Regions from separate parts of the Bacillus sp. 5RYD7K genome, predicted to be linked through region 2. Evidence: riboswitches for the same ligand, from Rfam matches in the RefSeq annotation. Region 2 holds a riboswitch; each other region holds the start of a gene.

Region 1 (7,592 bases), 230 kb from region 2:
GGCACGGACGATTCAGACGCTGAAAGAAGCGGGCCATCATGTCTGCATCTCAACCGGCCGCCCTTTCCGTTCCAGTTCGCTATATTATGACGAGCTTGGGCTGACAACGCCGATTGTCAATTTTAACGGGGCGTTTGTCCACCATCCGAAAGACGCTTCATGGGGACGCTACCACACGTCTTTATCTGTCGATGTGGTCAGACAGCTTGCCGAACTTACAGAGACCTATCAAATACATAATGTGCTCGCTGAGGTCATCGATGATGTGTATTTTCATTATCATGATGAGCATTTAATCGAGGCGTTTCATATGAATACGGCGAATGTCACGTTCGGTGATCTGCGTGAAACGGTCAAAGAGGATGTGACGTCCGTATTGATTCACGCGAAGGAAGAGGACGTCGCGGATATACGCGCGCATTTATCCGATGTGCACGCCGAGGTCATTGACCACAGAAGATGGGCGGCTCCGTGGCATGTGATTGAAATTATTAAACACGGGATGAATAAAGCGGTCGGATTGAAGAAAATCAGCGACTATTACCAAGTGCCGAGAGAACGGATCATCGCGTTCGGCGACGAAGACAACGATCTTGAAATGCTCCGGTTCGCCGGGTGCGGTGTCGCGATGGGAAACGGCACGGATGAAGTCAAACAGGCTGCTGACCGCGTCACGGGTTCAAATGAAGCGGACGGAATCGCCGGGTTTTTAAAATCCTATTTCTCCCTATGAGATTTTCCCGCTCATAACCCGAAGCCTTCCGCCCATACTAAAACAGACGACTCATCTCGTCTAAATATGGAAGGGGGACATTGCAATGGGTAAACGAAACAAATCAAAACGGTTTATTCAGCAAGGCAAGGACTCTGTCAGTCTTCATGACGCAAGATTTCCATATCGGTCTACATTAGAGGAAGCACAGCATGATGCAGCAAAAGACGCAGCCGAAAGACAGGTTGACTTTTAATGAGAAACGAACTGTTCTCTCAAGCCAAGTCATTTGTCCAGCAGGCTGTCATGATTGCTAACGGTTTCGAGGACGGCGACCGGGAAAAAGCTGTCTCACGCGCCAAAAATGCCGTGTCTTCCGCGTACGCCAATTCGACGGATGCAGAACGTCAGCAGCTGCACCAATTTCAGGATCAGCTGGAGAAATTGCAATAAAAAAAGGCGCCCCGTCTGAACGAGGGCGCCGCTTTTTATTTTACTTCAAATGTTTTTACCGTTTTCAGTCTTTTTCCGATCTGATCGGACTTTCCTAAAAACGTCACAGTGACCGTGTATGTCCCCGGTCCTGGCGCGTTTTTCCACACATCTGAAAAGTCATACGTTTCATTCGGCATTAAGGTCATGGTCTGAAACGCCTGGGTAAACATTCTGTCTTTTGAATAGCGGTACAGTTCTTTGTTCTGTTGATCATGTACGGTCAATTCGAATTTCTGCCCTGAGCTGAATGTGAAATCGATCGGACTTTCGCTTTTGTTTTTTAAAGACATTTGAAATTCGATCTGCTGATCCGTCTGCACAGGATTTACGGCTAATTCCGCTTGCTGTTCATTCATCTCTCCGGATACCTCCTCAGCGGGCTCCTTCTGCCCGGATTGACTGCTGCACCCGATCAATAAAATGACCGGTAATAACAGGCCAAACAGCCACTTCATTCTATCCGCTCCTATCAGTCTTTTCTGAAGAAACCAAAGATTCCCGTCGTTTGCACGATGTTTGTGAAGGCTTTCGGGTCGACCTCTTTCACGATTTTCTCAAGATCATACAATTCGTACCGCGTGATGACAATGATCATCATTTCTTTCTGTTCGTTTGTGTAAGCGCCTTTTGCCGGCACCGTCGTAATGCCGCGGACCATTTTTCCGTAAATCGCTTCTTTGATTTCATCGGCTTTTTTCGTAACGATCATAGCGGTCAGTTTCATGTGGCGGGTATGAATGGCGTCAATCACCCTTGTTGTGACATAAAGAGCGACAAGGGTATATAATGCTTTCTCCCATCCTTGCAATAATCCTGCCGTCAAAATGATAATCCCGTTCAAAATGAAGAAATACGTGCCGACCGGTTTATCCTTCCATTTGGCCAGCACCATCGACACGATATCAAGCCCCCCTGTAGACGCGCCGAATTTCAGCGTTAAACCGATGCCGATGGCTGAGATGACTCCTCCGAATACGGTATTCAGGAGAATATCGTGCGACAGTCTCATTTCCGGGAGAATTCCCATAAAGACGGACGTCAGCGCTACACTTAATATGCTGTATACGGTGAATGATCTGCCGACTTTCAGCCACCCTAACACACCGATGGGAATGTTTAAGAGGAACATGAGAACTCCTGTCGAAATATAAAAAGGGGCGTATTGATCAACGACGCTTGACAGCAGCTGGGCGACACCGGTAAAACCGCTGGCATATACATTCGCCGGTATCAGAAATAAATTCAGCCCCGCCGCATATAGAAACGCGCCGATGACGACGATTGCTAATTTTTTTACTTGTTCAAGTACCATGGCTTGCTCCTCCGCTCATTTTCATTATTAGCTTTTCCCTTAAAACAAAGTTTTGAACACTATTTTGCCACATTTATATGATATAGTTGGCATCACTCTCACCAAATGGAAAGAAGGGAATTATGATGACAGTTCACCTTATTGCTGACAGCGCCTCTGATCTGCCGCAATCTTACATTGAAGAAAACCGGATCGGGTTCATTCCGCTGCACGTAACACTCGACGGAAACGAATATGAGGACGCGGTCACCATTCAGGCGGATCATATATTTCAAGCGATGCGGGATGGGAAAGTCCCGAAAACATCCCAGGCATCACCGGATACGATAAAAAAAGTATTTTTACAATACGCGGAACTGGGAGAGCCGGCGATTTACATTGCCTTTTCTTCAGGTCTTTCCGGCACTTATCAGACGGCCGTGATGGTCGCCAATGAAATCAAAGAGGAATTTCCCGAATTTGATTTACGGATTGTAGATTCCAAATGCGCTTCATTGGGCTGCGGCCTCGCGGTGATGCATGCGCAAACACTCTGTGTTAACGGGAATACAATACAAGAAATCGAAACGTCTGTAAAGAGCTTTTGCGCACGGATGAAACATATATTTACGGTCGATGATGTCGCCTATCTCGCGCGGGGCGGCAGGATTTCAAAAACGTCCGCTTTTGTCGGCGGGCTTTTGAACATCAAACCGATCCTGCATGTGGCTGACGGCAGACTCGTGCCGCTCGAAAAATTGCGCGGACAGAAGAAACTGTTTAAACGGATTTTAGAAATGATGAAGGAAGAAGGCGGCGATTGGGCGGATCAAACAGTCGGAATCAGCTATGCCGACAATGAAGAGACGGCGCTTCGCATGAAAGAGATGATTGAAGATGCGTTCGGTCCGAAAGAGATCATTCTTCATTCAATCGGTTCCGCCATCGGCGCCCATTCCGGTCCGGGAACGCTCGCGATTTTTTTCCTGAAGCCATAATTTCCAATGCCGCGGGCATCCTATCGTAAAGAAGGGAGGCTTTGCCGCATGAAAGATGATGACAAAAAACCGCTGGATCATAACGCCTTAAATCAAAAAAAGAACCGGCTTGCCGAAAAAAACCGGCAGGCGGGAAAAAACCAGAATTCAAAAAAACCGGACCATCTGTAAATGCAAAACAGCTCTCTTACCTTAGAGAAAGAGGGCTGTTTTTTCTGTACGGCCATAAGTGCGCCAGTTACAAAGTAAACCGGCGGACCTGATAAATAAATACAGGATATAGCAGATTTTGCGGAAATAAAAAACATCGGTTTTTGTTCACCGATGTTTTTGCAGAATATTTATTGTTTTTCGTATGTCCAGCCGTTTTCCTGATACACTTTGCCGTTTTTCATCAGGTGCCCGAGCGCCCGCTTAAAGGCGGCTTTGCTTAAATGAAACCGTTCGCGGATATCGTCAGGATGGCTTTTGTCTCCGTAAGGCATTGCGCCGTTTCTTGATCTCAAATAGGTCAGAATCTCTTCTGCGTCAACCGAAAGCGCGTCCTGCTTTCTCGGCAGCAGCGACATGTTGACGGACCCGTCTTCTTTCACCTCGATGACACGCCCTGTCACGCGGCTGCCGAGTCTCGGCTCTTCCTTTCTTTCTGAAGGGTGAATAAACGCGCGGATGCCTTCATCTGTAATCATAAAAGAGCCAGATGCGATCAGTCTGTACACCGTGCCCGTCAGGTTTTGATTCATGACGTCTTCCTCTGCGTCCGTAAATAATTCACTGATGATATCCTCAGGCGCCGGCTTGGCAAACATGCGCCCGCGGCTTGTCACCTTCAGCATGCAATACAGTCTGTCGCCTTTTTGCGGCCAGACGGATTTGTACGGAGGCAGGTGCTCCGTTGCGACAAGCGCGTCTTTTGACAGACCGACGTCGACGAATACGCCCATATCTTCCACAGCGTCCGTCACTTCCACCCATCCGTAATCATAAAAGCTGATGAGCGGCTTTTTCATCGTCGCCGCAAGCCTTTCCTGATGGTCGACGTAAATAAACACGTCCACTTCATCTCTGTCTTCGATATCTTCCGTGATTTCACTGTTATGTAAAAGAACCGTATCCTCGCCGTCCGTTAAAAAATAACCGAAATCGGTCTGGTGATCTATACTAAGCGTGAGCTGCTGCCCTGGTTTCATGTTATCGTCCTTCCTGCTTCGCCCGTCAGAGGCTGATGTTTTTCTCATTTTTTCCAATTCGCACAAATTCATGCTTTGTGCTGTTGGACATTTCTCTTTATTCTACTATAATCAACACATAAGTGAAATGTTATAGGAGGTTTTCTCATGGCAAAAGAAAGTTCTTTTGATATTGTATCCAAAGTTGAATTTCCTGAAGTGCAGAATGCGATTCAGATGACGCTGAAAGAAATCGGCACGCGCTATGACTTTAAAGGATCTAAAAGCGATGTGACTTTAGAAAAGGAAGAACTTGTTCTGATTTCTGATGATGAGTTTAAATTGAATCAGCTCAAGGATGTGCTGAGCGGCAAGCTGATTAAACGGGACGTGCCGACGAAAAACATTGAATACGGCAAAATCGAAAATGCATCGGGAGGCACGGTGCGCCAGCGCGCGAAGCTTGTACAGGGCATTGATAAAGACAACGCCAAAAAAATCAACGCGGTGATTAAAAACTCCGGCTTGAAGGTTAAGTCGCAGATTCAGGACGACCAAGTGCGCGTCACCGGAAAAAATAAAGATGATCTGCAGCAGATTATTGCAGCTGTCCGCGGAGCAGACCTGCCGATTGACGTTCAATTTATTAATTTCAGATAAATTATGTGATTCCTATTGATTATTGTCTCTATTTTCGGTAAATTTGGAGAAAGGGATTTTCACAGTTAAGTTTTGGAAACCCATGACAATTACATGAACGTTCTTATCAAGAGAAGCCGAGGGACTGGCCCGACGACGCTTCAGCAACCGGTGTAGTGGTTTACCCAAACCATGACCAAGGTGCTAAATCCAGCAAGCTAAAAACAGCTTGGAAGATAAGAAGAGAGACAAATGATTACAAAGTCTTCTTCTTAAGAAGACTTTTTTTATTTCTCTTTTTTCCTTGCTGAATGTGATGAAGGAGGCAAACAATGGGACTATTACAAGACTTAGAAGAACGGATTTTAATCGGAGACGGCGCGATGGGCACTCTCCTCTACTCCTACGGCATTGACAGATGTTTTGAGGAACTGAATGTATCTAAGCCCGATGAGATCAAGCGGATACATAAGGCATACGTGGAAGCAGGTGCAGACATCATCCAGACGAACACGTACGGCGCGAATTTTATTAAGCTCTCCAGATACGGCCTTGAGGATGAAACGAAAAAAATCAATCAGGAAGCGGTCAAAATCGCGCGCGCTTCCTCAGACGGCGCTTATGTATTGGGAACGATGGGCGGCATCCGCACCTTTAACAAAAACGCCTACAGCCTTGAAGAGATTAAACGCAGCTTTCGGGAGCAGCTTTATTTATTGCTGCACGAAGAGCCGGACGGCCTGCTTTTGGAAACATACTATGATTTAGAAGAGGCGCGCGAAGTGCTGAAGATCGCCAGAAAAGAAACGGAACTTCCGATCATGCTGAACGTATCCATGCACGAACAGGGCGTGCTTCAGGACGGAACGCCGCTTCGGGAAGCTCTCAGGTCAATTGCCGATCTCGGCGCTGATATAACGGGAATCAATTGCCGGCTCGGCCCGTACCACATGATTGAAGCGCTCACCGAAGTGCCGATTTTCCGTGACGCTTATTTATCGGTCTATCCGAACAGCAGCCTTCCGTCCTTAGAAGAAGGCCGGCTTGTTTATGATACGGACGATGCCTATTTCCGGGAAAGCGCCGTACAATTCCGCACTCAGGGCGCTCGCATAATCGGCGGCTGCTGCGGCACGACGCCCAACCATATCAGAGCCATGGCTGAAGCGGTCCGCGGACTTTCACCGGTCACTGATAAAGAAGTGAAAATCAGGCGGGAAGAAGAAGTCATCTCAGTCCGGGATGAACGGACCGAGCCGGGTTTAAACGAAATCGCCGCGCAAAAACGGTCAATTATCGTAGAGCTTGACCCGCCAAAAAAATTGAATTTTGACAAATTTCTGCAAGCGGCGGCAGAATTAAAGGAAACCGGCATAGAAGCACTGACGCTCGCCGACAATTCATTGGCGACACCGCGGATCAGCAATGCCGCCTGCGGTTCATTGCTGAAAGAGCGCCTTGATATCCGTTCTCTCGTCCATATTACATGCAGAGACCGCAACATCATCGGCCTTCAGTCACATTTAATGGGGCTGGATACGCTCGGGCTCACCGACATTTTAGCCATCACCGGCGATCCTTCAAAAATCGGCGACTTTCCGGGGGCTACCTCCGTCTATGATTTAACGTCCTTTGACTTGATCAGGCTGATTAAACAATTCAACGAGGGTATTTCTTTATCGGGGAAACCGCTCGGCAAGAAAACAAACTTTTCCGTAGCCGGGGCGTTTAACCCGAATGTCCGTCATTTGGATAAGGCCGTAAAACGGCTGGAGAAAAAAATCGAGTGCGGCGCTGACTACTTCGTGTCCCAGCCTGTGTATTCGGAGCAGCAGCTCATTGACATTCATCATGAAACAAAACATCTCAATACACCGGTGTATATCGGAATCATGCCGTTAACGAGCAGCCGCAATGCAGAGTTCATTCATCATGAAATCCCGGGCATTAAGCTGTCTGACAGCATCCGCGAAAAAATGGCGCTCGCCGGCGAAGACAAGCGGAAGCAGAAAGCCGAGGGCCTCGCCATCGCCAAATCGCTTCTTGACACGGCGTGCGAACTGTTCAACGGAATTTATTTAATCACCCCGTTTCTCCGTTCTGATTTGACGTCAGAGCTCGCTGCTTATATTAAGCAAAAGGATGAAAAGCGGGCCGATGTATATTTGCATTGATAATCAAGAGGCCGCCTGACATACAGGCGGCTTTTTATCACAGCAGAAGACACGTACGCGATCAGACACGACGTGCTGCGCGGCACGGCGGCGCTTGAGGAATATCGGACTCAA
Region 2 (7,592 bases):
CGGGCATACGGACAATGTGCCGATTAAAAACTCGCAATTTCAATCAAACTGGCATTTAAGCGTCATGCGGGCTGTCAACTTCATGGCTATTCTTACAGAAAACCCGAAACTTGACGCAAAAGTATTCAGCGCCAAAGGTTTCGGCGAGTATAAGCCGGCTGCGTCGAACAAAACCGCGGAAGGACGCAGCAAAAACAGGCGTGTCGAAGTATTGATACAGCCGCGAAACGCCGCCCCTGACGAAAATCAGTAATATAAAAAAGGAAGCCTTTCAAATGGCTTCCTTTTTTATTTCTGATGAAAATGTTTAGCGTTTAATCCCACTCTTTTCAGCATTTCCGTACACATTTCTATCTCTTCATCACTCAGCACACTGATCATTTCTTTAATTTCGGCTGCATGATCAGGGAAAATATCGTCCAAAAGACGGATTCCCTTTTCGGAAATCTGCGCGAAAGTCACCCTCCTGTCAGTCGGCGAGGCTTTTCTGATGAGAAGTTCTTTTTTCTCTAATTTGTCAACAACGTATGTAATACTTCCGCTCGCTAATAAAATTTTGTCGCCGATCTGCTGCAGCGGCTGGTTGCCTTTATGATACAGCAGCTCAAGCACAGCAAATTCCGTCGGATTCAGGCCGTGCTTATGAATATGTTTATTCATATGGTCGTTTATGGACCGGTACGCACGCGACAGTACAATAAATAATTTCAATGAGTTTTCTGTTTTATCCGTCATACATTCAATCATCCTTTTACAAAAGAAACCGTTACAGAGAAACATTAATAAACAAAATGAAAAATGTCAACAAAAATGTTTCCAAAATTTCTCTTCTTTTTGACGGACCTTAATAAAATAATTTGTTTTTATAGCATTTTGGTTATTTTTTCTTATTAAAGAAGTATAAACAATGATATAATACCTCTATTCAAGTGTAATGTTGGAGCGATGCAGAGTGAATACATTTAAAGGTGCCCGGGGAAAGATCAAACTTTATCTCATATTGGTGATCATCCCGGCACTTATTATCAGCTTTTTCATATATGAAAAAGAAAAGCAGAAAATAGCCGATAAACACATACAGGAAGCCAGTATGATGCTCAATCTTCACCGCAATAAGCTCAATTATTTAATCGGTGAAACAAAAGCCCGGATGACAACACTTGCGATCGCTGTCGATAAGCCTGTCAATGAAGAAAAGATAAATGAGATCCTCACTCAGGCTTTTGAGGATGAACCAAGATTCAGCGGATTGTATATGCTGAATTCCAAAGGTGACGTCATCGCAAGCACGACCGATCTGAAAACAAAGGTGAATTTGGCCGACAGACCGTATTTTACGAAGGCAAAAAAGACGAAAAAAACGGTCATCACAAACGACTACTCCAGCAGAATTACAGGCCAGCGCATCTTTACGATCTGCGTGCCAGTGTTAGACGCAAACCGGGAGGTCACGGATTATTTAGTGGCCGCCATACAAGTCGATTATTTGAGAAATATGATCAATATGCTGAGCCCCGACGTTTATGTCAAGGCAACCCATGAGGATAAAGTGATATTTGCCAGCGGACGGGCAGATCAGTCAGAAGGCGTGAAACCGGTCAGCGGCTATCTGGATGATATTAATTGGAACATTAATGTCTACCCGAAACCGGTAGAGCTGAACGAGCTGACCAAAAGCGTGCTGCTGCCGATGTCCAGTATTGCCGTGCTGCTGAATATTCTGTTCATCCTCGTTCAATATTATCTGCTTAAGCGCAAGACCGAGCTGGAGCGCGCTCAAAACGAGGCGCAAAAATTGGAGCTGATCGGAACGCTTGCCGCAAGCACCGCTCATGAAATACGCAACCCGCTTACAGGGATCAGCGGCTTCATTCAGCTTTTGCAGAAAAAATATAAAACAGAGGAAGATCAGCTGTATTTCTCAATTATTGAGCAGGAGGTTAAACGGATCAATCAGATTGTCAGTGAGTTTTTAGTGCTCGGCAAACCGACCGCGGAACGATTGGAAGTGAACTCGCTGCAGGATATTCTTGATGAGATTATGCCGATTATTTATTCGGAAGGGAATCTTTATAATGTGGAAGTGAATGTGGAGATTCTCGTCAATCGGCCGCTCAAGGTCAACTGCACGAAAGACCATATTAAACAGGTGATCTTAAATGTCGCGAAAAACGCGCTCGAATCAATGCAGGAAGGCGGCAGGCTGTCCATCTATTTAGAGGCCCTCGACGATAAAGCAGTCATTAAGGTGGCCGACAACGGAATGGGTATTTCTGAAGATATGCTTGAGCACATTTTCCTTCCGTTTGTCACATCAAAGGAAAAAGGCACCGGCCTCGGTCTTGTCGTATGTAAACGGATCGTGCTGATGTACGGCGGTTCGATTGACATTCAAAGTGAAGTCGATAAAGGTACAGAGGTCACCATTACCCTCCCTGCCGCTTCACGATGAAAAAACACCCTGAAAGAGGGTGTTTTTTATATAAGAAGAATATGTGTAAGAGGATATACAGGGGAACGGCATCATAGCCGGCAGATAGATACGAGGCGCTTCGTGAGCTGTGCCAGCGGAAAAGCCCGCTGACTGTACGCGGTCATCTTTTTAGATGCGGCGGTTGATCATGAAGCGCATTCAGTCTTCGTTATCTGTTTATCATCAATCATTTGTTTGCTTCATATGCAGGCATGACGTCACCGCGGGAGAACAAGCCTATTTTCTTCACAAGGCCCTGTATTCCTTGGTGATGTGTGCGTTCACGGTTTATCAGCTGCTGATACGCGTTCATCAGACTGTCCAGTTCCTGACTGTGTCTGATCGTGTCATATCCTGTAAACCCCTGCCTGTTAGCCGCATCTATCATCATTTTTCTCTTTTCATCAATAGATACTAGCAATTTTTCTTGTTCAGAATAACTGCCCATTCACTTCACCCCTCACCGCTAAAAGAATAGGAAACAAGTTTGATTGGGTTATTGAGCATTATTACAGATTATACTTTATTTGTAAACATTTTTTTACTAAATAACTTAATTTTTCATTTCATATTGGAATCTTTACTATGATTACGAGAATAATACCCATTCAGGTAATGATATAAACAAAATGCGCCCATTTAATGCATAAAAAAACAGAGATTTTATATTACAATAAAAAACCTCTCATGCGGCTGACCGCATGAGAGGTTCGGACATCTATCCGTTTTGCACACTTTCATTTTCATAAATCGGCACCCATCCTTCAGTCGTCACGAAGATTCGGATTGCGACGACCCGGCGGTCCTCCTGAAGCGTAAAGTAGTGGCGGATGTTCTCCGGAACCGAAATCAAATCCCCCGGATTTAAACGGACATCAAAAAAAGTGCCGTCTTTGCCCTGAATGACGAAGATGCCGTGCCCGCTGACGATAAAGCGGACTTCATCATCCGTGTGGTGATGTTCTCTTTGAAAATTTTTCAACAGCTCATCAAGATTGGGTGTTGTATCTGATAAAGAAATGACATCCTGAGACCGATAGCCGCGCCGGGCTGAAATATCCTGAATCTCCTTGTCAAACACCGTGAGAATCCGGTTTTTTTCATCTTCGGTTAGATCGTATTTCTCCGAAAGCTCAGGCGGAAGTTTTTCAATGTTCCACTGCTCATAGATCACCTCTTGTTCGTCTAAAAAGCGCGCTACTTGTTCCTGATGTTCAATGATCGTATTCTTTTCGTCATGAATTCTGATTGTCGCCATTTTGCATTCCTCCTTTTATTTTACAAGCTGCGGCCGAAGTGACAGAAGCTTGATGTGACAGCTGAATAAAAATTCATAGGCTTCCAGCACCCTTTTTGCCTCAAACGCGGTCCGCCCCCATGCCGTAATGCCGTGGTTGCGGATTAATACCGCGCCTGATCCGGCGTCTGCATGGCGCGCAAAGCTTTCGGCCAATGCCGGGATGTGCGCCGGATTGTCAATGATCGGAACGGTCACCGACGCGTTTTCCTCCCACAATCCGAGCGCCTTAATAATCTCCTGCCCCTGAAAGGTGATCTGTTTTTCATCCCCGTAGAGCTCTGAGATGACATTATTATTAACGGTATGGACATGCAGACAGCAGCCCGCGTCTGTCTTTTGGTATAAGTACGTATGGAGAAGCGTTTCTGCCGAGGGTTTTAAGGAATGGCCGGTCTCAGCGGGCTCCCCGTTCTCATCGACTAAGAGAAAATCTTCGTCTGTTTCTTTTCGTTTGTCTTTTCCGCTTGCTGTAACGAGAAACGTCAGCGGCCCGTCGGATACTTTGATGGAAAGATTCCCGCTTGTAGCCGGGAACCAGTCTCTTTCAGCCAGCTCGCGCTTTACTTCGGCAAGTTCGCGCCAGCGTTCTTCTTTTGCAGCCATGACTGCACCTCCCCGATATTTTCGATGCCTGCTTTCACTTCATGAAAATCTTGAAAAGGCTGATGCTGAAGACCAAGCTCTTTGCATTCAGTCAAAAGATAATCTCTCGCAAAACACATATCGGATAACTTTGCAGCCTCGACATCCGTCACCGAATCACCGATCATAATGAGAAATTTCTGCCGGTCGGATAGCTTCCGGATGACTGACGGTTTGCAGCAGCCGCACTGATTCGTGCAGGCTTCGTCACAGGCGTGCGGCCAATTGATATGAATATATTCATTGTCAAAGGATGCATGATTGCAAAAGATCCGCTCTTTTTCTACGATGCCTTCTAAAAGCGGATGCACAAAAAAGTCCATCCCTCCGCTTACGATGTAAAACGGGAGATCGTTTGACCGGACAAACGAAACAAAATCCAAAAAGCCGTCCCGTATTTTCGCATCCTCCAGAATAAAGTCAGTCAGCTCTTCTTTTAAGCTGCTCGGCAGCAGCCCGAACATCCGGCCGACTCCTTCCTGAATTGATATGCTTTTAGACAGAACACCGTCTTTTAATTCAAGCCACTCAGGGGGTGCGAATTTTTTCATCATGCTGACAATGTTGTCGTTCATGGTGACTGTTCCGTCGAAATCACAAATAATCAGCGGTGTGCGGGTCATACGGTTTCCGCCTTTCCCCATTTGTCTAATGCGAGCTGAAGATCTTTGCACGACGCGGCTTTTTCTTCAATCGGCTGTGCTTCAAGCACCGCATCAATGATGGCGCGGAACGCTCTTCCGCCGCCCTCGGCTCCTTTCGGATGGCCGTGAATGCCTCCGCCTGCATTGATGATGTGATCAATACCGAAATCACGCATCAGCAATGGCACCATGCCGGGATGAATGCCTGCTGACGGGACGGCAAACGTCGGGTGAAAGACGTCGTCTTTTACACATTCATGATGGATCGCAAGTGCGGACTCCTTCGGAAGAGCGACGGATCCGTATGGTGACGGGAATAAGCTGAAATCGGCGCCGCAATAGCGGTTCAGCTTGCCGAGCAAAAGGGCGTGCGATAAACCGTAAACGGGAGATGATGTAAACGCGCCGCTGACCGCCGGGTGCGCCATAATCGGAAGCGGGATTTCCCTGTCTTCAGCAAGGCTTTGCATGACGTCTAAGCCGTAGGCGAACACATTCAGTAAGAGGGCGTCTGCCCCGAGTTCTGCCGCGCGTCTTGCTTTATCCCGCAATTCAGAAGTCCTCCCCGTCAGGTTTACGGCGTACAGCGTGTTATGCCCCGTCTCCTCCCGCGTTTCCTTCAGGACTTGTTTTCCTTCGATAATGCGGGTTTCAAACGGAGCCAGTTCATTTTCAAAGAAAATTTCGTCATCTTTAATAAGATCCACGCCGCCGAGCGCCTGTTGTCTGAGCTGCTCTTTAATGTCGGCAAGATCACGTCCGATCACGCCTTTAAAGATGCTCATCAGAAGCGGTCTTTCAAATTCGCCCAGCAGTTTGCGAATGCCGTATATACCGAATTTCGGCCCGGGAAGGGAACGTTTAAACCCTTCGGAAAATTCAAGATCAGTCAATTTTATTTTTCCGTCCAGTGACAGCTTTCCGAATACCGTCGTCAGGACGGCCGGTATATCTTTTGAAAAGTTCGCCTCAGGATAGGCGATGGTGATGATGGATTGTGTTTCGTTTTCTTTGGCCCCTTCTTTATCCTCAACTTTCACGACCCGGCCTTTATGCTTTCTGAGCTGTTCCTGTTTCACCAGGGGCAGATCCGTCCAGGAGCCTACCGTCAGCCCCGCCGCAATCTGTTCCGCCCGCTTTTCACTGTCCGTTGTGTCCGTCAGAAGATATGTTGCCAATACTTCGCTCATGCGTGAACGCCTCTCTTTCTTTCGCAAAACATAAAAAAGCCTCTTCCTTATGAGCAGAAAGAGGCTTCGTGTTATGTCCGAATCTTATCTCTCAGCTCCTGCTGCAAGAATTAGCACCGTGCTTTATCAGTCGGTTGCCGGGCTTCATCGGGCTCGTCCCTCTGCCTGCTCTTGATAAGAATAATGATTTTATAAAGTATTTTGAATTATCGCATTGTTATCCTGATATGTCAATGCTTTTTCGGGTGAAAAGATTCAGCTTCCCGATCCGTTCCGCAGCTTCTTTAAGTCTTTCTTCACTTGTCAGAAGACCGACTCTTATATAGCCTTCTCCCCATTTTCCGAACCCGTTTCCGGCTGCGACCGCGACATCCGCTTTTTCCAAAAGCAGATCTGAAAACGACTGCGACGTATAACCGTCCGGCACCGGAAGCCATGCAAAAAAGGAACCCGCCGGAGCCGTCACATCCCAGCCGATATCACGGCAGGCTGCAATCCAGGCATTGCGTCTCGACTCATATCTGTCATTTTGCGCTGCGACGCACGTCTGATCCGCCAAAAGAGCGGCGGCTGCCGCCTGCTGCGCCGCGGGAAATAGGCTGACAAACATATGATCTTGATAAAGGTTGATCGCTTCGATGACAGACGCGTTTCCGACGGCAAATCCGACCCGCCAGCCCGCCATGTTATACGTTTTGGACAAAGTATAGATTTCAATCCCCGTTTCTTTTGCGCCTTCTGTCTGCAAAAAGCTCAGCGGTTTATGCCCGTCAAAACCGACGGCCCCGTATGCGAAATCATGAACGACACAAATGCCGTTTTGTTCCGCAAAGCTGACCGTCTCCTCGAAAAACGCCTTTGTTGCCACAGCACCGGTCGGATTATTCGGATAATTGAGATACAGCAGCTTCGCCTCGTTCTGCACCGTTTCAGGAATTGCGCTGTAATCGGGGAGAAACCCTCTATCTTCCGTCAGCGGCATCATTTCCATTTTCGCTTTCGCAAGGGCGACCCCCGACCAGTAGTCAGGATATCCGGGATCAGGCACAAGAATGGTATCTCCCGGGTTCAAAAGACATTGCGGAAGCTCAACAAGCCCCGCCTTGCCTCCGAACAGCACGGCTACTTCCGTTTCCGGATCAAGCGTCACCCCATACTCCCTTTCATAAAATTCAGCCGCGGCTTTTTTGAAGCTGTAAGCGCCCCGGAATGATGAGTATTTATGATTTTCCGGCCTTTCGACGGCGCGCTTCATTTCTTCAACGATATGCTGAGGCGTCGGCTGATCGGGGTTTCCCTGTCCTAAATTGATGATGTCTTTGCCTTCTTTCAGCTTTTGATTG
Region 3 (7,592 bases), 240 kb from region 2:
TAAATCACCAGCGTATCAATGCCCGTCGCCAGTGCTTTCCATTTTTCTTCAAAGTCGTCTTCTTGTTTATAATGCCCTGTAACAAATGCGACATTGGAGCTCGCCTCCCTGTGCGTCACGGGAATGCCGGCGTAAGCAGCTGCCGCGATTCCCGCTGTAATGCCGGGAACGATCTCAAACGGAATGGCGTTTTGCGCGAGAGCCTCCGCTTCTTCGCCCCCGCGGCCGAAAACAAACGGATCGCCCCCCTTGAGCCTGACCACGGTTTTTCCCTTTTTCGCATACTTCACAAGGAAACGGTTGATCGTATCCTGCTTCATAATATGAAAATCCGGGAGCTTTCCGCAGTAAATCAGATCTGCTTCTTCTCTTGCATACTGTAAAATCTCTTTGTTTACCAATCTGTCATATAGTATAACGTCCGCTTTCTGTATGGCTTTCATTGCCTTGACCGTTAATAAGTCCGGATCTCCCGGACCGGCTCCAACGATAAATACTTTCCCCATAGCATGTCTCCCCGATCCGTTTTGACATCTTCACAGAACAGCCGCGAGGCCGCACCTCAGCTATTTTACCATATCCCGCCATTAGGGGGAGTATCCGGCTGATTGCGCGGCCTTTTCGGACTTATTATGCTAAGCTGTTTTTCACAAAATCAATCAGTCTGCCGGTGCATTCTTCGCGTGCATATTTTCCTGAATCAAGTACGAGCTCAGGCGCATTCGGCTCTTCATACGGTGAGTCGATTCCCGTAAAGAACGGAATTTCGCCGTTTCTGGCTTTTTTATACAAACCTTTCGGATCGCGCTTTTCACATATATCGAGGTCGCATTTCACATAGATTTCATTAAATTCGCCTTCTGCCACGAGCTCTCTCACCTGATCTCTGTCCTCACGGAACGGAGAAATAAAGGCCGTAATGACGATGGTGCCCTGCTGAACGAAAAGCTTTGCCACTTCCCCGATTCGGCGTATATTTTCCTTGCGGTCATCATCAGAAAATCCTAAGTCCTTGTTTAAGCCGTGACGGATGTTATCTCCATCAAGCACAATGACTTGATAGCCTTGTTCAAACAGCTCGCGGGCTGCGGCGTTTGCAATCGTAGATTTCCCTGAACCGCTTAAACCCGTCAGCCAGAGGATAGAGCTTTTATGCTTGTTTTTCTGCTGGTATTCTTCTTTCGTTATTGAGGCTTCATGCCATACGATATCACGATTTGTCACTCTTTTTTCCTCCTTAAGAAACGCCTGCTTCTTCTTTCGTTTTCAGCCCTTTAATCAGCACATCGACAACTTCAGGACGGCTGAATTCCGCCGGCGGCATGACGCCGCTTCGCAGCATTTCTCTGACCTTTGTTCCCGACAGAATGACGTGGTCTTCTCTGTCATGCGGACATGTTTTGGCCGTTCCCATGTTGCCGCATTTTTGGCAGAAGAAGCTGTGCTCGAATTTCATCGGTGTAATCCCGAGCTCATCCGCTGTAAATTGATCAAACAGCTCTTGCGCTTCGTATGTGCCGTAGTAATCACCGACGCCGGCATGATCGCGGCCGACGATAAAATGCGTGCAGCCGTAGTTTTTGCGGACAAGCGCGTGGAAAATGGCTTCTCTCGGTCCCGCGTACCGCATTGCCGCCAAAAATACGCCGAGGAAAACGCGGTCTTTCGGATAATAATGATCGAGCAGCACCTGATAGCTTTCCATTCTGACATCCGCCGGAATGTCGTCTGATTTTGTTTCACCGACGAGCGGGTTCAAAAACAGGCCGTCAACCGTCTCAAGCGCGGTTTTCTGGATATATTCGTGAGCGCGGTGAACCGGATTTCTCGTTTGGAAACCGACGATGGTTTTCCAGCCTTTTTCTTCAAAGCTTCGTCTCGTTTCAGCAGGTTCAAATGTAAACTCAGGAAACTGCTTTGACGCTTTTTTGATTAATGTGATCGGCCCGCCGACATACGTATCGCCGCGTGAAAATAGTTTTTTCACGCCTGGATGAGCGTCATCATCGGTTTTATATACGTGAACGGCTTCTTTTTGTTTATCCGGCGTATAAATATCTTCGATGTCCACTGCGCCGTATGTTTCTCCGCCGTAAGTCAGTTTTACGGTGTCTCCGACAGCAAGCTCAGCCGCTTTTTCTGAATCGACCGGAAGCGTAATCGGCAAAGACCAGACGGCCCCGGATGCCAGACGCATATTTTCAACGACTGACACGTAATCTTTTTCTGTGAAAAATCCTTCAATCGGGCTGTAGGCTCCGATTCCGATCAGCTCTAAATCAGCAAACGAAATCAAATCCAGCTCAATTTCTTTTTGGACGGATGTTAGATCATACTGCTCATTCACCCGATTAACTAATGTTCCTCCGTGCGGTGCTAGACTCATAGTACATTTTCCTCCCAGTTAACAGATAAATAAACTCAGATTAATAGTTAAATGCCCCCGCCTTGTTCATGGACAGAGCGTTTCTCTTTTCGGATAGCTTTCATCAGACTGGCGGCTCCGCCAGCTGCCAAAAGCACGCTGGCCATCATAAAGATGGAATAGTAATCTCCTTTTAACAGCAGAGAGACAAGCAGATACGAAATCGACAGTGACAAAAACGGCGAAACGACCCATACTTTGAGCATCGTTTTCACGACTTCTTTATGAAAAACGTTCGGCCCGTTTTTGGCCATTCCGATACCGATGATTGATGATGATGTCACCTGCGCCAAAGGAACCGGCAGACCGAACACGGAACTGATAATGACAAGCCCGGCCCCGGTTCCGGAAAGCAGTATGCCTTCGCCGGCGGAAAATCTCGTAATCTTTTTCCCGTTGGTTTCAAGCACTCTGCGTCCTAAAAGCAGAGCGCCGAGAGCGACAAAGATGCCTCCGTACAGCGTCCCTTTGGACACGCTGAGCACGCCGGCGGCAACTAAAGGGCCCACCGCATTTGCGACGTTGTTCATTCCGGCTGAAAAAGCTTCCCAAAACCCCGCAATAAGCAGGACAACCCCCAAAACCTTCTGTTTCCGGCTCGAAATGACTCGAATATTCAGAGAACTGGATACCTTCGATACGAGAAACGTGAAACAGAACGCGACAAACGGAACGAGGACCCAAAAAATCACGATGACCAAAAGATGCTGCAGAAACAATACTTTGTACGCAACGCCGACCCCGACAATCGCCCCGACGGTGACCTCGCTCGTCGACAGCGGAATGCCGAGCACATTCGCCGTGAATAACGATAACGCCGCCGCTCCGATAATAATACAGACAATGGTGAGCGTAATGGTCTGTTCGGGAATGATTCCGCCGCTGATCGTCTTAACGACTTCTCCGCCGCCGATAACCGCCCCTGACAGGACGCCGGCCGCGCAGATAATCAGCGCATACGTTTTCTTTTTAACGGCGCCGGACCCGTAAGCGACTCCCATTGAAGCCGCGGCTCCGCTGGCTCCGATATTCATGGCGAAAAACAGGCAGAATAAAATAGCGGCTAATTCCATTGTGCAGCTCCTTTATTCATGCAGTCCGCATTCTGTTTTCGCCATTCCGTTCCATCTGCCGCTCCGCAGGTCTTCTGCGGTAAACGCAGGTGAAGTGCACGGTTCACAGCCGATGCTCGGATAGCCCTGATCATGAAGAATGTTATAATCCAGCTCATGCTTGGATGTATATCTCCAGATGTCTTTCCACGTCCAGTGGATCAGCGGGCATACTTTAATGGATTGAAACTTATCGTCTTTATTCAGGAAATTCGTATTCGCCCGGCTCGGCCCTTGATCGCGTCGGAGGCCGGACAGCCATGCCGGACGCCCGGCGAGCGCTTCTCTTAACGGCAGAATTTTTCTGATGAAGCAGCACTGGTTCGGTTCTCTTTCCCACAGTTTATCTCCGTGAGCCTCGGCCTGTTCCTCAAGAGTAAGGCTGGGCTTTTTCAGGATGATGTTCAGTCCCGGGTAACGTTCTTTCACTTTTTCGATCGTTTCATATGTTTCTTTAAAGTGAAGTCCTGTATCGAGAAACACGATTTCCGCGTCTTTTTTCACTTTAGAAATTAAATCGATCAGGACGATTCCCTCAATCCCGAAGCTGCACGCGTAAACAAGCTGGTCTCCGTAGTGGCCGTATGCCCATTTTAAAACGGACAGCGCGCCTTTATAGGAATCGTCTTCCGGAAATGTAATCTCCGGTTCCTCCCATGTGTCATACGTTAGCATTTTTTCTTTCCTCCTCCCGGAGACAATCAAACAGCTGTTGTTTTCTGCCGGTTGTCTTATCCCTCAATCTTTTTTCATATAAAAAACTTTCAATCCAGCGGAATGAAAGACAGTGACCCGTTATAGCCCTTATCTTCAAAATGCTGTGCATTTTTCTGGATGCGGCACCTTGCATGTCACGCAGGTTGCCGGGCGTCATCGGTCCAGTCCCTCAGCCGCTCTTGATAAGCTTTTTAGATTTGTACTAAATTTTAGCACAATTCTAACAGAAGTCAACCCGAGTTTTTTGATAGGAATAATAAAACAGGCCCTGAGGCCTGTTTTTATTGTCATTATTTTTTAAACCAATCTTTTGACTCGGGATTCTGTTTCCATGATTTCAGTTTCTCAATGTCATCTGAATGTATCGTTCCGTTTTCAAGCGCTACTTCAATCAGCGTGTCATAATCTGTTAACGAGTAGTACGGCAGACCCGCTTTTTTAAAGGCTTCTCTTGCTTTCGGCAGTCCGTATGTAAAAATTGAAATGACGCCGAGAACTTCCGCGCCCTCTCTTTGAAGGGCCGCCGCAGCTTCAAGCACGCTGCCCCCGGTAGAAATCAAATCTTCAATCACGACTGTTTTTTGTCCTTTTTTAACGGCGCCTTCTATTTGATTTCCTTTGCCGTGCGCTTTCGGTTTGCTTCTGACGTAGCACATCGGAGCGCCTGTACGGTCTGCGAGAAGCGCAGCATGCGGAATGCCTGCCGTGGCAGTGCCCGCGATCATCTCCGCCTCGGGGAAATGCTCTTTCAGCAGTCTGCCGAGCCCGTCCGCCACATCATTTCTCACTTTTGGATACGACAATGTCAGACGGTTGTCACAATAAATCGGCGATAGAATGCCGCTCGCCCACGTAAACGGCTCATTCGGGCGTAAAAAGACAGCTTCAATGTGTAATAGATGTTTTGCGATAGCCTGTTTCATCGGCGAACGCCCTCCCATTCCAGTTTAATGGCTTCATATGCTTTAACGGGGTTTTCCGCTTTTGTAATTGAACGGCCCACGACAATGGCTGACGAACCGTTTTCTTTCGCAAATGACGGAGTCGCCGTCCGGACTTGATCATCAGCTGCGTCATTGGCCGTGCGGATGCCCGGCGTGACTGTCAGAAATGACGGCCGGACCGCTTCATAAATGGCTTTTGTTTCATGAACTGAACATACCACTCCGTCCAGCCCGCACTCTTCAGCCATTTTGCCGTAATGTACAACCGTTTCTAACAGCGGCTTTTGCAGCAGAAGCTCTTCCTTCGCCATCTGCTCTGAAGTGCTCGTCAGCTGGGTGACTGCGATTAATGACGGGCGTTTTTTGCCTGCCGGCGTGCCTTCTTCAAGCCCCTCAAGAGCTGCGCGCATCATGCGTCCGCCCCCTGCGGCATGCACATTGACGAGATCAACGCCGAGACCCGCAAGCCGCTTCATCGCTTTATTGACTGTAGTCGGAATATCATGAAGCTTCAAATCTAAAAATATATCACAGTTCCGTTCTTTTAATTGATGAATGATGGCGGGGCCTTCCTGATAAAAAAGTTCCATCCCCGTTTTGACAAACAGCCTTTCCTTTTCAAACAAATCTAGAAACGCTAAAGTTTCTTCTCCTGATGCAAAATCAAGCGCGATGATGGGCAGGTTGTTCTGCATGTTTCCAGCTCCTTCCGATGCATTCACTTACAGATTGATAGCCGTATTGGCGCAGCACACGAGGGAGCTGTTCAATGATTTCCGGGCAGACGAACGGATTGACGAAGTTGGCCGTCCCAACGGCAACTGCACTTGCTCCGGCGAGAAGAAATTCTAATGCATCTTCTGCGGTCTGGACGCCGCCCATCCCGATAATCGGAATTTGAACGGCCTGGCTGACTTCGTATACCATCCGGATGGCGACCGGTTTGATCGCCGGGCCTGACAGTCCGCCCGTTTTATTTGCTAAAATCGGCCGTCCCGTCTTAAGATCGAGCCTCATCCCGACGAGTGTATTAATCATCGTCAGCCCGTCAGCACCGGCCGCTTCAATCGCTTTCGCAATTTCGGTTATGTTTGCGACATTAGGAGAAAGCTTCACATACACAGGCACTGCGGAAACTTCTTTCACCGCTTTTGTCAGATCGGCCGCCATGGCGGGATCAGTTCCAAAAGCAATCCCGCCCGTTTTGACATTCGGACACGAGATGTTCAGCTCAAGCGCATGCACATTCGGCGCTTGGCTGATGCGTTCGGCTACTTCTTTATAGTCTTCCACCTGAGAACCCGCGACGTTTGCGATAATCGGCGTGTCAAACTGTTCGAGCCAAGGCAGCTCATGATTGAGCACATGCTCCAGACCGGGATTTTGCAGTCCGATGGCATTCAGCATTCCCGCGCTTGTCTCCGCCACTCTCGGTGTCGGATTTCCGAAGCGGGCTTCGTTCGTGGTGGCTTTAATCATGATGCCTCCGAGGCATGATAAATCGTAAAATCCGGCATATTCCTTCCCGAAACCGAAACATCCGGAAGCGGGGATGATCGGGTTTTTCAATTGGAGACCCGGCAGATTCACCTCTAACATTACAGCGCCACCTCCTCAGCTTTAAATACCGGCCCGTCAAGGCAGACTTTTACATACGACGTATCGCTTTCGCCCGTACGGCACACGCAGGCGAAGCAGGCCCCTATTCCGCAGCCCATCCGCTCTTCCATCGAAAGGTAAACTTCTTTATGGCCGTACTGCTGCTTCAGCGCTTTCAGCATCGGTGTCGGCCCGCAGCTGAGCAGGACATCGAATTCGATCTGCTTTTCGCGGATGACATCGGTGACAAATCCTTTTTCTCCATATGTTCCGTCAGCCGTCGCCACGTAGGTATCTCCGTACGCGAGACATTCCTGTTCGTAAAAAACATCCTTTGCTGATTGAAACCCAAGCACATGAATAACGTTTACGCCTTTTTCCGTCAGGCGCTTTGACAGTTCCTGCAAAGGCGGAACCCCGACTCCGCCTCCGACTAACAGCGCGGTTTTTCCGGGTTCTATCCGCCGGACGGGGAATCCGTTGCCGAGAGGGCCGAGAACGTCTATCCTTCCGCCCTCTTTTTTCTCAGACAAAAGACGCGTCCCCTCACCGTCAGCTCTGTAGATAACGGATACTTCATCCGCGGCGAAATTGACGTCCGCAATGCTGAGCGGCCTTCTTAATAGCGGCGTGACCGCGTCACTTACCTTCAGATGAAGAAATTGTCCCGGCTCGGTAAAGTGCCGGACAAGCTCTCCTTTCAGCACCATCTTATAAATCCGGTCGGCAATTTCTGAGTTGGATTGAACAGTCAAATGCGCTTTCTTCATACCGTAACGGCCGCCGTTTGATTGG

Evidence for each region. Region 2 has a riboswitch for S-adenosylmethionine ahead of mtnW (2,3-diketo-5-methylthiopentyl-1-phosphate enolase). Riboswitches for the same ligand answer to the same signal wherever they lie in the genome.
Region 1: it holds a riboswitch for S-adenosylmethionine, as region 2 does, so the genes downstream of both, ACQE26_RS18285 (bifunctional homocysteine S-methyltransferase/methylenetetrahydrofolate reductase) here and mtnW (2,3-diketo-5-methylthiopentyl-1-phosphate enolase) in region 2, are expected to answer to the same signal.
Region 3: it holds a riboswitch for S-adenosylmethionine, as region 2 does, so the genes downstream of both, ACQE26_RS15985 (phosphoadenylyl-sulfate reductase) here and mtnW (2,3-diketo-5-methylthiopentyl-1-phosphate enolase) in region 2, are expected to answer to the same signal.

Annotation. Positions count from the first base shown of each region.
Region 1 covers NZ_CP191200.1:3,726,450-3,734,041, forward strand. The annotation lists gene ACQE26_RS18240 (Cof-type HAD-IIB family hydrolase) at 1-733, shown strand, start outside; gene ACQE26_RS18245 (hypothetical protein) at 819-968, shown strand; gene ACQE26_RS18250 (DUF3813 domain-containing protein) at 968-1,165, shown strand; gene ACQE26_RS18255 (BsuPI-related putative proteinase inhibitor) at 1,201-1,662, opposite strand; gene ACQE26_RS18260 (YitT family protein) at 1,677-2,519, opposite strand; gene ACQE26_RS18265 (DegV family protein) at 2,645-3,496, shown strand; gene ACQE26_RS18270 (DUF3941 domain-containing protein) at 3,545-3,667, shown strand; gene ACQE26_RS18275 (CvfB family protein) at 3,838-4,734, opposite strand; gene ACQE26_RS18280 (YajQ family cyclic di-GMP-binding protein) at 4,834-5,325, shown strand; SAM riboswitch class I at 5,426-5,547, shown strand; gene ACQE26_RS18285 (bifunctional homocysteine S-methyltransferase/methylenetetrahydrofolate reductase) at 5,637-7,478, shown strand.
Region 2 covers NZ_CP191200.1:3,496,829-3,504,420, forward strand. The annotation lists gene motB (flagellar motor protein MotB) at 1-253, shown strand, start outside; gene mhqR (MarR family transcriptional regulator MhqR) at 289-735, opposite strand; gene kinD (sporulation kinase KinD) at 935-2,452, shown strand; gene spo0E (aspartyl-phosphate phosphatase Spo0E) at 2,661-2,921, opposite strand; gene ACQE26_RS16965 (1,2-dihydroxy-3-keto-5-methylthiopentene dioxygenase) at 3,192-3,731, opposite strand; gene ACQE26_RS16970 (methylthioribulose 1-phosphate dehydratase) at 3,747-4,376, opposite strand; gene mtnX (2-hydroxy-3-keto-5-methylthiopentenyl-1-phosphate phosphatase) at 4,334-5,038, opposite strand; gene mtnW (2,3-diketo-5-methylthiopentyl-1-phosphate enolase) at 5,035-6,249, opposite strand; SAM riboswitch class I at 6,331-6,430, opposite strand; gene ACQE26_RS16985 (pyridoxal phosphate-dependent aminotransferase) at 6,467-7,592, opposite strand, start outside.
Region 3 covers NZ_CP191200.1:3,257,191-3,264,782, forward strand. The annotation lists gene cobA (uroporphyrinogen-III C-methyltransferase) at 1-506, opposite strand, end outside; gene cysC (adenylyl-sulfate kinase) at 631-1,224, opposite strand; gene sat (sulfate adenylyltransferase) at 1,238-2,386, opposite strand; gene cysP (sulfate permease) at 2,434-3,498, opposite strand; gene ACQE26_RS15985 (phosphoadenylyl-sulfate reductase) at 3,511-4,212, opposite strand; SAM riboswitch class I at 4,339-4,443, opposite strand; gene pyrE (orotate phosphoribosyltransferase) at 4,545-5,177, opposite strand; gene pyrF (orotidine-5'-phosphate decarboxylase) at 5,174-5,893, opposite strand; gene ACQE26_RS16000 (dihydroorotate dehydrogenase) at 5,862-6,797, opposite strand; gene ACQE26_RS16005 (dihydroorotate dehydrogenase electron transfer subunit) at 6,797-7,567, opposite strand; gene carB (carbamoyl-phosphate synthase (glutamine-hydrolyzing) large subunit) at 7,564-7,592, opposite strand, start outside.